2 regions of the Thermomonospora cellulosilytica genome follow, and region 1 is predicted to be linked to the other one. Evidence: riboswitches for the same ligand, from Rfam matches in the RefSeq annotation. Region 1 holds a riboswitch; the other holds the start of a gene.
What was found. A riboswitch is a leader RNA that binds a small molecule or an ion and turns the genes downstream of it on or off. The one in region 1 is predicted to bind thiamine pyrophosphate.
Positions count from the first base shown of each region.

Region 2: another riboswitch for thiamine pyrophosphate. It lies ahead of HNR21_RS05935 (purine-cytosine permease family protein); the one in region 1 lies ahead of thiC (phosphomethylpyrimidine synthase ThiC).

Region 1 covers NZ_JACJII010000001.1:4,802,684-4,809,769, forward strand. Annotated here, with positions in the region: gene HNR21_RS22460 (carboxymuconolactone decarboxylase family protein) at 1-620, shown strand, start outside; gene thiC (phosphomethylpyrimidine synthase ThiC) at 658-2,397, opposite strand; TPP riboswitch at 2,395-2,506, opposite strand; gene HNR21_RS22470 (NUDIX hydrolase) at 2,514-3,113, opposite strand; gene clsA (cardiolipin synthase ClsA) at 3,133-3,786, shown strand; gene HNR21_RS22480 (mannose-1-phosphate guanyltransferase) at 3,808-6,306, shown strand; gene HNR21_RS22485 (RNA polymerase sigma factor) at 6,388-6,990, shown strand; gene HNR21_RS22490 (CU044_5270 family protein) at 6,992-7,086, shown strand, end outside.
Region 2 covers NZ_JACJII010000001.1:1,222,017-1,229,102, forward strand. Annotated here, with positions in the region: gene HNR21_RS05930 (PAS domain-containing sensor histidine kinase) at 416-2,281, opposite strand; gene HNR21_RS05935 (purine-cytosine permease family protein) at 2,399-3,793, opposite strand; TPP riboswitch at 3,784-3,897, opposite strand; gene HNR21_RS05940 (hypothetical protein) at 3,970-4,350, shown strand; gene HNR21_RS05945 (rhodanese-like domain-containing protein) at 4,347-4,682, opposite strand; gene HNR21_RS05950 (SSI family serine proteinase inhibitor) at 4,728-5,162, shown strand; gene HNR21_RS05955 (Uma2 family endonuclease) at 5,244-5,858, shown strand; gene HNR21_RS05960 (Fpg/Nei family DNA glycosylase) at 5,904-6,758, opposite strand.

The DNA.
Region 1 (7,086 bases):
CCGAGGCCGCCGAGCTGGTCGGGGTGGCGGTCACCTTCCATTACCTCAATCGCATGGTCAACGTGTTCCTGGGCGATTCGCCTCTCCCACCGGGCGTGCCGGCGGCGCTGCGAGGCGGCGCCAGGCGGCTGCTCGCCCGCGTGATGCGGGCCGGTGCCCGGGGCCGCCGCCCCGGGCGGTCGCTGGACCTGCTGCCCGACGCGGCACTGCCCGAGGACATGCGCTGGGCGGCCGGCAGCCCGCACGTGGCCGGCGCCTTCGCGCGCGCGGCCGCGGCCTTCGCCGAGGTCGGGCGGCGTTCGGTGCCGGAATCCGTCCGGGCCCTCCTGCCGGACCCGCCGGACGGCATGGCCGGGGAGAACGGCCCGGCCATGCCCAGCCGGGCCTGGGTGGAGCCGATGCTCGCCGGGCTGCCCGCCGCCGACGTGCCGGCCGGGCGGCTGGCGCTGCTCACCGCCCGGGCCTCCTACCAGGTCGACCGGACGGTCGTCGACGACTTCCGCCGTGCCCGGCCCGGCGACGCGGCGCTGATCGGCCTCACCTCATGGGCGAGCTTCCAGGCGGCCCGTGCCGAGGGGGGCCGCCTGTACGCCGGGCTGAAACGGGACCGTCCGGGATGACCGTCCGTGTCGTCCTGGTCGAACGTCTCCGGGGCCGTCAGCCGTCCGTGGGGGTCAGCGGGAGATAGACCCGCCCGCCGGAGGCGGTGAACTCCTCGGCCTTGGCCTTCATGCCTTCGGCGAGGGCCTCCTGCTCCGACAGCCCGCGCTCCTCGGCGAACCTCCGCACGTCCTGGGTGATCTTCATCGAGCAGAAGTGCGGGCCGCACATCGAGCAGAAGTGCGCGGTCTTGGCCGGGGCGGCCGGCAGCGTCTCGTCATGGAACGAGCGCGCGGTGTCGGGGTCCAGCGACAGGTTGAACTGGTCCTCCCAGCGGAACTCGAACCGCGCGTCCGACAGCGCGTCGTCCCACGCCTGCGCCCCCTTGTGCCCCTTGGCCAGGTCGGCGGCGTGGGCGGCGATCTTGTAGGCGATCACGCCGGCCTTGACGTCGTCCTTGTCCGGCAGCCCCAGGTGCTCCTTGGGGGTGACGTAGCACAGCATCGCGGTGCCGTACCAGCCGATCATGGCCGCGCCGATCGCCGAGGTGATGTGGTCGTAGCCGGGCGCGATGTCGGTGGTCAGCGGGCCGAGGGTGTAGAACGGCGCGTCGTCGCACCACTGCCGCTGCAGGTCCACGTTCTCCTTGATCTTGTGCATCGGGATGTGGCCGGGACCCTCGTTCATCACCTGGTTGTCGTACTCGGCCGCGATCCTCGTCAGCTCGCCCTGGGTGCGCAGCTCGGCGAACTGGGCCTCGTCGTTGGCGTCGGCGATCGAGCCGGGCCGCAGCCCGTCGCCCAGCGACCAGGTGATGTCGTAGGCGGCGAAGATCTCGCACAGCTCCCGGAAGTGGGTGTAGAGGAAGTTCTCCTCGTGGTGCGCCAGGCACCACGCCGCCATGATCGACCCGCCCCGCGAGACGATGCCGGTCTTGCGCCGAGCGGTCAGCGGGATGTACCGCAGCAGCACCCCGGCGTGCACCGTCATGTAGTCCACGCCCTGCTCGGCCTGCTCGATCACGGTGTCCCGGAAGACCTCCCAGGTCAGGTCGGCCGGGTTGCCGCCGACCTTCTCCAGCGCCTGGTACAGCGGCACCGTGCCCACCGGCACGGGGGAGTTGCGCAAGATCCACTCCCGGGTGGTGTGGATGTCCCGGCCGGTGGACAGGTCCATGATCGTGTCGGCGCCCCACCGGGTCGCCCAGGTCATCTTCTCCACCTCCTCCTCGATGGAGGAGGCCACCGCCGAGTTGCCGATGTTGGCGTTCACCTTCACCAGGAAGTTCCGGCCGATGATCATCGGCTCGATCTCCGGGTGGTTGACGTTGGCCGGCAGCACCGCCCGGCCCGCCGCCAGCTCGGCCCGCACGAACTCCGGCTCCACGCCCTCGCGCAGCGCCACGAACTCCATCTCCGGGGTGATCTCGCCGCGCCGCGCGTACGCCCGCTGCGTCACCGGCCCGCCGGTGGCGCGGCGCGGCCTGCGCGGGGGGCGGAAGGAAAGGGCGGCCCGGTCGCGATTGGTGGAGCGGCGGCCGTCGTCCTCGGGCCGCACCGGGCGGCCGTCGTACTCGGCGGTGTCGCCGCGTTCGGCGATCCACTTCGCCCGCAGGGCGGGCAGCCCGCGCCGCACGTCCACCTCGTAGGCGGGGTCGGTGTACGGGCCGGAGGTGTCGTACAGCACCACGGACTCGCCGGTGCTGAGCGGCACCTCCTTCATCGGCACCCGCAGGTCGGGGCGGGTGGGGCTGGTGAGGTAGGTCTTGCGGGCAGCGGACACTGCAGCTTCGGTCATGGCGACTCGACTACTCCCTACGCCGGCATTACCCGGTCAGGTTCCAGCGGTCTGCGGCCGTGTCAGCCGCACTCTCAGCCCGGTTCGCCGGGCTCCCGCGTCTTGCCGCCCAGACGTTAACCCGCGCCCGCCCCGTTGCCGCAAGCCCCGGTCATGAGGTAGAGCAGCGCCGCCACGGTGGACCCGGAGACGATCTCGCCCCGGGCGATCAGGGCGGGCACCGACTCCAGCGGCACCCAGGAGATCCGCTCGGCCTCCACGTCGGTCGGCTCGCCGGCGGGCACCGCGCCCTCGGCCCGGAAAATGTGATGAATCCCATCGGTGAGGCCGGGGGAGGGGCGGACGTCGAGCAGATGATGGAGCGGTCCCGGCCGCCAGCCGGTCTCCTCCTCCAGTTCCCGGGCGGCGGTGGCGGCCGGATCCTCGCCCGGCTCCACCCGGCCGCCGGGGATCTCCCAGCCCCAGCTGTCGGGGATGAACCGATGCCGCCAGATCAGCAGCGCGCGGCCCTCCCCGTCCACGGCCACCACCCCGGCGGACGGCCGTACGCGCACCAGATGATGATCGAATCGGCGTCCGTCCGGAAGTTCCACGTCGGCCAGTCGCAGATCCAGCCACGGACTGACGTAAATGGAGCGTTCTCCGTGCAGGGTCCAGCGCATGAGGTGGGACGCTACCCGAGCCCGGCCCGGCGCGGCGGGTAGGGTCGGGATCATCGGGACTGGAGGTGAGCTGGTGGAGGCACCGGTCGAGCCGGCCGGGCGGGCCGTGGACCGCGTGTGGACGGTGCCCAACGCGTTGAGCCTGGCCAGGCTGCTGGGCGTGCCGCTGTTCCTGTGGCTGGTGCTGGCCGGACACGACTGGTGGGCGCTGGCGCTGCTGGCCGCCGCCGGCCTGTCGGACTGGCTGGACGGCATGCTGGCGCGGACGCTCGGGCAGACCAGCCGGCTGGGCGTGCTGCTGGACCCGGCCGCCGACCGTCTCTACATCCTGGCCACCCTGGTCGGCCTGACGGCACGGGAGATCATCCCGCTGTGGCTGACCCTGTTGCTGGTGGGCCGGGAGGTCGCCATCACCCCCATCGTCCCGGTGCTGCGCAGGCTCGGTTACAACGGCACGCTGCCGGTGCACATGGTGGGCAAGGCGGGCACGCTGTGCCTGCTGTACGCCTTCCCGCTGCTCCTGCTGGGCGACCACTCCGGCGCGGTGGCGACCGGAGCGAGGATCATCGGCTGGTCCTTCGCCATCTGGGGAACGGCGCTGTACTGGTGGGCGGCCGTCCTCTATTGGGTCCAGGTGCGGCAGCTCCTGCTGGCCGACCGCACCGGCGTCCACGATCCGCCGCGCGGCGGCGGGACGGGGCTGGACCCCGGACCTCAGGCCGGCTGAGCGAAGGGAGCGCGACACTCCATGAAGGCCGTTGTGATGGCGGGCGGAGAGGGAACCCGGCTGCGCCCGATGACCGCCAACCAGCCCAAACCGCTACTGCCGGTCATCAACCGGCCGATCATGGAGCATGTGCTGCGGCTGCTGCGGCGGCACGGGCTCACCGAGACCGTGGTCACCGTGCAGTTCCTGGCCGCGCTGATCCGCAACTACTTCGGCGACGGCGAGGAGCTCGGCATGTCGCTGAGCTACGCCACCGAGGAGATCCCGCTCGGCACCGCCGGCAGCGTCAAGAACGCCCAGGAGGCGCTGCGCGACGACCGGTTCTGCGTGATCTCCGGGGACGCCCTGACCGACATCGACCTGACCGACATGGTGCGCTTCCACGAGCAGAACGGGGCGCTGGTCACCATCGGGCTCAAGCGGGTGCCCAACCCGCTGGAGTTCGGGATCATCATCGTCGACGAGGCCGGCCGCATCCAGCGGTTCCTGGAGAAGCCCACCTGGGGGCAGGTGTTCTCCGACACCGTCAACACCGGCATCTACGTGATGGAGCCCGAGGTCCTCGACCACGTCGCCGAGGGCGTCCCGGTGGACTGGTCCAGCGACGTGTTCCCCAAGCTGCTCGCCGAGGGCGCCCCGCTGTACGGGTACGTCGCCGACTGCTACTGGGAGGACGTCGGCACCCACGAGAGCTACCTCAAGGCCCAGGCCGACATGCTGTCCGGCAAGGTCGACGTGGAGATGGACGGCTTCGAGGTCTCGCCCGGCGTGTGGATCGCCGAGGGCGCCGAGGTCGACTCCGAGGCCGTCCTCAAGGGCCCGCTCTACATCGGCGACTACGCCAAGGTCGAGGCCGGGGTGGAACTGCGCGAGTTCACCGTGCTCGGCAGCAACGTGGTGGTCAAGGAGGGCGCGTTCCTGCACCGCGCGGTGGTGCACGACAACGTGTTCGTCGGCCCCTCCACCAACCTGCGCGGCTGCGTCATCGGCAAGAACACCGACGTGATGGCCGGCGCCCGGGTCGAGGAGGGCGCGGTCGTCGGCGACGAGTGCGTGATCGAGGCCGAGGCGTACGTCTCCAGCGCCGTCAAGGTCTACCCGTTCAAGACCATCGAGGCCGGCGCGGTGGTCAACACCAGCGTCATCTGGGAGTCGCGCGGCCAGCGCACCCTGTTCGGGCCGCGCGGGGTGTCCGGGCTGGTCAACGTGGAGATCACCCCGGAGCTGGCGGTCCGGCTGGCCAGCGCCTACGCCACCACCCTCAAGAAGGGCGCCACCGTCGTCACCGGCCGCGACGCCTCCCGCGCCGCCCGCACCCTCAAGCGCGCGATCATCAGCGCGCTCACCGCCAGCGCCATCGACGTCGCCGACCTGGAGGCCTGCCCGCTGCCGGTCACCCGGTTCGAGACCGCCCGCGAGGACGCCGGCGGCGGCATCTACATCCGCACCACCCCCGGCGACCCGCAGGGCGTGGACATCATCTTCCTGGACGCCGACGGCGCCGACCTGTCGCTGGCGGCGCAGCGCAAGCTGGAGCGGGTGTTCGGCCGGCAGGAGTTCCGCCGCGCCTTCCCCGGCGAGATCGCCCAGCTCAGCTATCCGGCCCGCACCCTGGAGACCTACACCCGCGACCTGCTCACCCGGGTCGACCAGCGCGGCGTCCGCGAGGCCGAGCTGAAGATCGTGCTGGACTGCGCCGGCGGCACCGCCTCGCTGGTGCTGCCCAGCCTGCTCGGCCTGGTCGGGGTGGAGGTGCTCACCAGGAACAACCGGCTGGACGAGGCCAACCCCACCGAGACCCTCGCCGAGCGGATGCGGGACCTGCAGCGGCTCGGCGACCTGGTGTCCAGCTCGCGGGCCGCGTTCGGCGCCCGGTTCGACCCGGTCGGCGAGCGGCTGTCGATGGTGAACGAGAACGGCGAGCTGATCGGCGACGACCGGGCGCTGCTGGTGTTCCTGGACCTGGTCGCCGCCGAGCGGCGGGGCGGGCGGGTGGCGCTGCCGGTCACCACCACCCGGGTCGCCGAGCAGGTCTGCCGGTTCCACGGCGTCCAGGTGGAGTGGATCTCCACCTCCCAGGACGCGCTGACCAAGGCGGCCGCCGCACCGGACGTGATCTTCGCCGGGGACGGCCGGGGCGGGTTCGTGTTCCCCGAGTTCAGCAACACCGTCGACGGGATCGCCGGGTTCGTCCGGCTGGTCGGCCTGGTCGCCCGGACCCGGCTGACCCTCTCCCAGATCGACGCGCGCATCCCCCAGGCGCACCTGCTGCGCCGTTCCGTGCCGACCCCGTGGGCGGCCAAGGGCGGGGTGATGCGCAGCGTCGTGGAGGCCGCCGGGCGGCGCACCATCGACACCACCGACGGGGTGCGGGTGGTCGAGGACGACGGCCGCTGGGTGCTGGTGCTGCCCGACCCGGCCGAGGCGGTCACCCACCTGTGGGCCGAGGCCGCCGACGACGACGCCGCCCAGGCCCTCCTGGAGGAGTGGGCCGCCGTGGTCGAACGCGCGGGTTCCTGAGGGAAGCGGGTTCCCGAGGGAACCGGCGGCGCTCGGGCGGGCAACAACGGGTGTCCCGACCGAGAGCCGGAAGGCCCCCACATGAGCGAAACCAGCCGGATCGCGGGATCGGCCGACGCCGATCTCATCGCCCGGTCCCGGCACGAGCCCGAGGCGTTCGCCGAGCTGTTCCACCGGCACGCGCCCGCCCTCAAGCGCTATGTCACCCGCAGGCTGGGCGCCGACGCCGCCGAGGACGTGGTGGCGGAGACGTTCCTGGCGGCGTTCCGCCGCCGCGGCCGCTACGACACGGCGCGCCCGGACGCGCGCCCGTGGCTGTACGGCATCGCCACCAACCTGATCGGGCGGCACGTGCGCACCGAGGTCCGGGCGCTGCGGGCGTTGCAGCGCACCGGCGTCGACCCGGTCACCGCGCCGTTCACCGAGCGCAGCGACGAGCGGGTCAGCGCCGTCGCGGCCCGCCGGGCGCTGGCCGCCGCGCTGGCCGGGCTGCCCGCCGGGCACCGCGACGCGCTCCTGCTGGTCGCCTGGGGCGGCCTCAGCTATGAGGAGACCGCCCAGGCCCTGGGCGTGCGCATCGGCACGGTCCGATCGCGGATCAGCCGTGCGCGCGCCAGGCTGCGCCGGGAGCTCGGCGGGGTCAACCCCACTTCGACCGTTAGCGAGGAGCCCGTCGGTGGATGAGATGACCCGCTTGGAGAACCTGCGCGCCGAGGTCCCGGTGCCGGACCCGGCCGACCTGCGCGCCGAAGAGGAGCGGCTGATGGCCGCCGTCTCCGG
Region 2 (7,086 bases), 3.6 Mb from region 1:
CGCGCCCCGGCCCGGCGGCCGGACGGCGACCCGGCCCGAAAAGGCGCGAACACGCCCTCATCGGGACAACGAGCGATCGGCCCTCCCGTCACGGCCAATCACCCCCAGACCCGTGCCGATGACGAACGAATCCGCATCTTGACCTATCCACCTGTGAGCGGGATTACTCCTCTCATCGGCGTTTCGTCCGTCACATCACCGACATCGGGGATGAATCGCCTGATCAGCCCTTCGAAGCCCTGAAAGGCGATCACGACGGTCGGACGACCGCAGCGGAGCGAGGATCGTCCGAACCGTTACCTCGGGGGTCTGGGGGTCGTCCCCCAGCTCGGCAGGCCGGACGACCGCAGCGAAGTGAGGATCGTCCGAACCGTCACTCCGGGGGTCTGGGGGTCGTCCTCCAGGACGACGGGGATCAGTCCGCGGGGCGGAGGGTCAGGCGCATGGTGGTGCCGCCGCCGGGGCGGGAGTGCGCGGAGACGTCCCCCTGCTGGGCCTGGGCCAGCCGCTTCACGATGTACAGGCCCAGCCCGATGCCGCCGAAACGGCGGCGGTCCCCGGCGTCGCCCTGGACGAAGCGCTCGAAGATCCGCTCGTGGTCGCCGGGGGCGATGCCCACGCCCTCGTCGGAGACCGTCACGACCAGGTCCCCGCCCTCGGCCCAGGCCCGGACCGACACCGTGCCGCCGTCCGGGGAGTACTTGAAGGCGTTCTCCAGCAGTTGGCCCAGGATGATGTCGGTGGCCATCCAGTCCCCGCGCACCGGCGGCAGGTCGTCGGCCACCTCCAGCTCCACGGTGTGCAGCTCCGACAGCGAACGGAACCCGGCCACCGACGCCTCCAGCAGCCGGGCCAGGTCGAACTTCTCGATCGTGATCTTCAGCTCGCCCGCCCCGGCGCGCGAGCCCAGCAGCAGGTGCTCCACCAGCCGGCCCAGCGCGCGGGCGCGCTCGGCGATGGTCTCCACCGCCAGCCGCCGGTCGGCGTCCGAGAGCTTGTCCCACCGGTTGACCAGCGTGCTGGCGAACCCCTGCACCACCGTGATCGGGGTGCGCAGCTCGTGGCTGGTGGTCGCCAGGAACAGGTCCTTGGCCTCCTCCAGGTCCTTGGCCTCGGTGACGTCCCGGAAGTCCACCACCAGCTCGCCGGTCTCGGTGACCTCGGCGCACAGCACGTTCAGCCACACCCCGGACGGCAGCCGCTGGGTGAGCGTCTCGCCGGGCGCCGGGACCTCGAACGGGGGCGGCTTGCCGAGCGCGTCCGCGGCCGGGACGCCGGTGAGCCGGCGGGCGGCCGGGTTCCACTGGCGGACCAGGCCGCGGCGGTCCAGCACGGCGATGCCGTCCGCGCTGGAGTCGATCACCGCGCGCTCGTGGGCGCGCTGGCGGACGGCCTCGGCGTAGGCGACCGCGTTGCCGACCGCGACCCCGGCGTGCCCGGCCAGCAGCTCCAGCAGCTCCAGCTCGGCGTGCCCCACCTTGCGGCCGGAGAACAGCGCGTACAGCGCCCCGTACGGCTGGTTCTGCAGGTACGACAGGCCGAGCGCGATGGTGTGCAGGCCCGTCAGCTCCGACCAGATCAGGTCGCCCAGCCGGCGCTCCCCGGTGGCCAGCATCACCGTCTTGCCCGACCGCAGCAGCTCGCCGACCAGGCTGGGCCGCAGGTCGGCGACCGCGCCGCGCATGCGCTCGGGCAGGCCGTGCATGCTGACCAGCTCCAGCCGCTCCCCGTGGATCCGCACGAAGCCGCCTGCGTCGGCCCCGGTCAGCTCGATCAGCGCGGTGGTGATCCGGTCCAGCACGGTGCCCAGGTCCAGCTCGGCGTTCAGGTCGGCGACCACCTCGTTGAGCCGCCGCACCAGCCGGGCCCGTTCGGCCATGTGGTGCTGCGCCACGTCGGCGTCGTCGACCGGGTGGTAGACGCCGACCCAGCCGAGCAGCCCGCCGGACGGGTCGTGCAGGGCGCTGGTGTCGATCCGCACGTCGATCAGCCGCCCGTCGCGGCGGAACCGCCGGGTGGCGATGGAGATCTGCCCGCCCTGGCGGACCCGCTCCAGCACCGCGTTCTGCTCGGCCTGCAGCTCGTGCGGGATGATCGGCGGAACGCGGCCCAGCACCTCGCCGGCCGACCAGCCGAACATCCGCTCGGCCGCCGGGTTCCACAGCGACACCCGCATCTGCTCGTCCACCGCGACGATCGCGTCGGCCGCGCATTCGATGACCGCGCGGACGATCGCGTCCTGACCGCCCGGAGGGTCTGGAGGGGGAGCCACGCCTGTCATCGTGCCACCGGTCCACTCAGTGCGCCGGGCGAAGCCGGATGGAAGGTTCCCACGTCAACAGCCATGTCACCGCAGGATCACCACCCGATCGGCACGTTCGGCGGAACGCCGGGCACTCTACCGGGAGGTAACGGGCTCCGTGGCGGCGGCCCCGCCGGACGGCCGGATCCGGCCCGCCGCCAGCGCGGCCAGCCCGGCGGCCAGGAACGACAGCAGCGACGCGCTGGTCCACGGCTGCGGGGTGAAGCCCAGCAGCTCCCGCAGGTCCGTCCACAGCGCCGACCAGCCGCCCACCGAGCCCGGGTTGATCAGCTGGTACGTCACGAAGCCGATCGCCCAGGCCGCGATCATCCCCCACCGGGACGGGGCCGCCGCCGACAGGTTCCAGCCGCGCCGCCCCCGGCCGAGGAAGAAGTCCACCGCCAGCACGCCGAGCATCGGCACGAACACCGACCCGATCAGCGACAGGAAGCCCGCGTAGTCGCCCATGTCCAGCACCAGCGCCAGCCCGGTGATCAGCGCGCCCAGCGCCACGGCCAGCACCCGCCGGTCCGCCCTGGGCACGATGTTCTGGATCGACACGGCGGTGGAGTACACGTTGGCGAACGACTGGTCGGCCTCCCGCAGCACGAACACCGCGAAGAACCAGGCCCCCAGCGTCACCCCGAGGAACGGCGTGTAGACCTGTGCCGAGTCCCCCGCCACCAGGGCGAGCGCCAGCAGGCCGAGCACGTAGGCGATGATCTGCGTCGCCGCGTACGCGACCGTCGCCGCCCCGAACGCGCCGCGCGCGCTGCGGGCGTGCCGGGTGTAGTCGGCGGCCAGCGGCACCCAGGAGATCGACACCGCCAGCGCCGCGTCCGCCCCGGCCCAGAACAGGCTCCACGACTGCGTTCCGGACCCGGGGGCGGCGCCCAGGTCGGGCAGCGGCTCGCGCAGGAGCTGGAGGTAGAAGTACACCAGCGCGATCATCACGGCGGCGGTCACGTACCGGCGCAGCAGCCGCACCGACCCCAGCGGCCAGATCGCCAGCACCGTGGTCAGCACGCCCGCGGCCAGCACGTACGCCCAGCGCGGGACGCCGTCGTACAGCTGCCGCGCCGCGTCGGCGATCACGATCAGCTCGAACGTGCCCCAGCCGACGAGCTGCACGATGTTGAGCGCGGTCGGCACGTACGACAGCCGCGCCCCGAACAGCCCGCGCAGCAGCACCATCGCGGGCTGCCCGGTGCGGGCTCCGGGGACGGCGGCCAGGCCCAGCATCAGCCCGCCCAGCACGGTCCCGACGATCATCGCGACGATGCCCGCCGTGATCGGCAGTTGCGCGGCGCCGTTCTCGTCCGGTGCCAGCACGGTGTACGCGCCGGAGAAGGCGAACAGGCTGACGCCGAGGTTGGCCCAGAACGCGCTCTGGTCCCAGAAGCCCAGGACCCTGGGGGCCTCCTCGTCGAGGGTGTACGGGGCCTCGTCGCGAGGCGCGTCCTGCGTGGCGGCACGCACGACTGATTTCACGGCACGCTCCCTACGCCGGCATTACCCGGACAGGTTCCTGCGGTCGGCGACGCCGTCGTGTCGCCCTCTCAGCCCGGTCGGCCCGAGCTCCCGCGCGATGTCCACTTGTGGTCGGGAAGATCGTACATTGCCGGAATTCCAGGTCTGCGCCTGGCCGTCCGGTTTACGCTGCCCCCGTGACACGCACCCGCACCGGCCTGCTGGTGGCCGCCGCCCTGCTCGCCCTCACCGGCTGCGGTGAGGTCCGCCAGGCCGCCGAGGAGGGCTTCGAGCTCGGCAAGCGCGAGGGCATGATCGAGGTCGTCGGCGCCACCGCCATCGAGCAGGAGACGGGCGTCGCCGTCAACGGCGACCTGTCGTGCACCGTCCAGGGCTCCGACCCCGCCGCCACCCCGGTCACCTGCCGGGGCGCCGCCGCCGACGGCCGGGAGGTCACCCTCACCGGGACGATCACCTCCACCGCCCCCCTGAGCGAGTCCGACTGGGTGCGCGGCGACTTCGTCGTCCAGGCGGGCGGCGAGGAACTGTTCCGCGCCGACTGCCTGGGCAACTGCTAGGCCACGTAGGGCTCGTCGGAGGTCTCGGAGACCATCGGCAGGCCGGCGGCGGCCCACTGCTGCATCCCGCCGTCGACGTTGCGGGCGGTCCAGCCGGCGTTGTTGAGCGCCACCGTCACCTGGGCGGAACGGCCTCCCACCCGGCACACCACGTACACCTCGCGGTCCTGCGGGATCTCCGCCGCCCGGTCGTTCAGCTCGCTCATCGGGATGTGCACGGCGTCCGGCGCGTGCCCCGCGTCCCACTCGTCCTGCTCACGGACGTCCAGCAGGTACGCGCCCTGCGGCACCTCGGTCACGCCCACGGCCGGAACGTCCTGCCCGAAAAACATCACGCCCCCATGGAACCGTGTGACGCCCCCGCGCGTCGAATCCGCATGCGGTACCGGACGCCACTGACCACCGCGGCGGGCGTCGCCACGTTCGCCGCCATCGCACTGACCGGCTGCGGCGCAGAGGACCCCGCGGGCGCCCCGCCCGCGAGCGTGTCCCCGGCCCCGCGGACCGAACTGACCGTCGAGGTCCGTGACAAGCCCGGCATGCCGGCCGTCATGTGGACCCTCACCTGCGACCCCGCCGGCGGCACCCATCCGAGGCCGCAGGCAGCCTGCCAGGCGCTCGCGGCGGCGGACCGGCCGTTCGAGCCGGTCCCCGAGGACGCCGCCTGCACCCAGATCCACGGCGGCGACCAGACCGCCAGGGTCACCGGCACCTGGCGCGGCGACAGGGTCGACGCCCGCTTCACCCGCCTGAACGGCTGCGAGATCGCCCGCTGGCAGAAGGCCGCCCCCCTCCTCGCCCCCACAGGCTGATCCGCCCGTTCGACCCGGGCGCCCTCCCGCCGCGACCTACGATCGGACGGACGATCCGACCGCGACCCAGGAGCGCCCGGCATGACGATCTGGCATGAGCATCAGCACGAGCCGATCACATGGGAGGCGTACCTCGACATCGACGAGGAGACCCGCCGGGATCTGGAGCTCGTCGATGGATACGTCGTGCCTCGCGAGCAGCGCGGGCGTGACCACCAGAAGGTGGCCACCAGATTGTCGCTCGCCCTGGAACGTGAGGCCGTCGCGGAGATGCGCCGCACGGGCCGCGCGGAGTGCTACGAGACCAACACCGAGGTCGATGTGCTGCTCTGGGAGAGGCCTCCGACCGCCCGCAAGCCCGACGCGGTCCTTCATCGCTGTCTGCCGGAGTTCGAACAGCTCGCGGCCGAGCATTGCCTGATCGTCGTGGAAGTGCTCTCGACCTGGTCCGATCGGCGTGATCGCGTCTACAAGATGGCGGACTACGCCGACGCCGGCATCCCGCACTACTGGCTGGTCCAGTTCGACAAGGTCGGGGCCGTCGCCATCGAACGCTACGCCCTCACCGGCGGCAGAGGACCCTACACCCACATCGGGACGACCCATCGCGACATGGGGCCCGAGGCCGTGCACGTCACTTCCCCGTTCGGCATTCGCGTGCTGTGGGAGGACCTGGAAGTGGCCCCGAAGGTCTGAGACGCGCTCCGCGACGAGGACACCGGCGAGTCCCGGCCCCGGCGGTCACTTGAGGAGGCGGGACAGGCGGCGGTCGGCGAGGGGTTTGCCGCCGGTCTGGCAGGTGGGGCAGTACTGCAGGGAACTGTCGGCGAAGGAGACCTCGCGGACGGTGTCGCCGCAGACGGGGCACTTCTGCCCGGTGCGGCCGTGGACGCGCAGGCCGGTCTTCTTCTCGGCGCCGGCGGCCGGGCCCGGGGAGCGCTCGACGGCGTCGCGCAGGGTGGTGCCGATGGCCTCGTACAGGGCGCGGACCTCCTCGTCGGACAGGCTCGCGGCGATCTTGAACGGGGACATCCGGGCGGCGTGCAGCACCTCGTCGGAGTAGACGTTGCCGATCCCGGCGATCACCTTCTGGTCGCGGAGCAGCCCCTTGATCCGGGTGCGCCGCCCGCCGACGATCTCCCGGAACGCCTCCAGGGTGAACGCCTCGTCCAGGGGGTCGGGCCCCAGCGCGGCGATCCCGGGCACCTCGGCGGGATCCCGGACGACGTACACCGCCAGCCCCTTCTTGCTGCCGGCCTCGGTCAGGTCGAACCCCGAGCCGTCGTCCAGATGCACCCGCACGGCCAGCGGGTTCCTGCCCCCGGGCCGCACCGGCCGGGTGGGGACCTGCTCCTGCCAGCGCAGCCATCCCGACCGGGCCAGGTGCACGACGAGATGGATCCCGTCCACGTCCAGATCGAGGAACTTGCCGTGCCGCGTCACCCCGCCGACGCTCAGCCCCTGCAACGCGGTCACGGGCGGGTCGTAGGTCTTCAACGCGGAGACGGCGGCGACGTCGATCCGGGCGACGGCACGGCCGACCGCACGCTCGCGCAGGAACGAGGCCAGCGCCTCGACCTCGGGCAGCTCGGGCATGCCCCAGTATCCGCATGCGCCGCCCCGTCCTGTCCACACCCCTGTGGATCACTGTGGACACACCTGTGGATAACTCCGGGCGGCCTCTGCCGCCCCACTTTGTGCATATGCATACCTGTGCAAATCCCCTCATCCGGCATCCGTCTCCCGAAGCCGACATCCACAACTCCTGTGGATAACGGGCGCTCATCGCCGTGGCGCGCTTGACCGCCGCACCCCCGACGCGGCGGCGAGCGGGCCTTGGGGTGCGAACGACCTGCGTGAGGTCGCGGCGGGGCTTGCCCGCTGCCGTCGGAGGGGGCGGGGGATGTCCGGGTTGTTGCTCGAG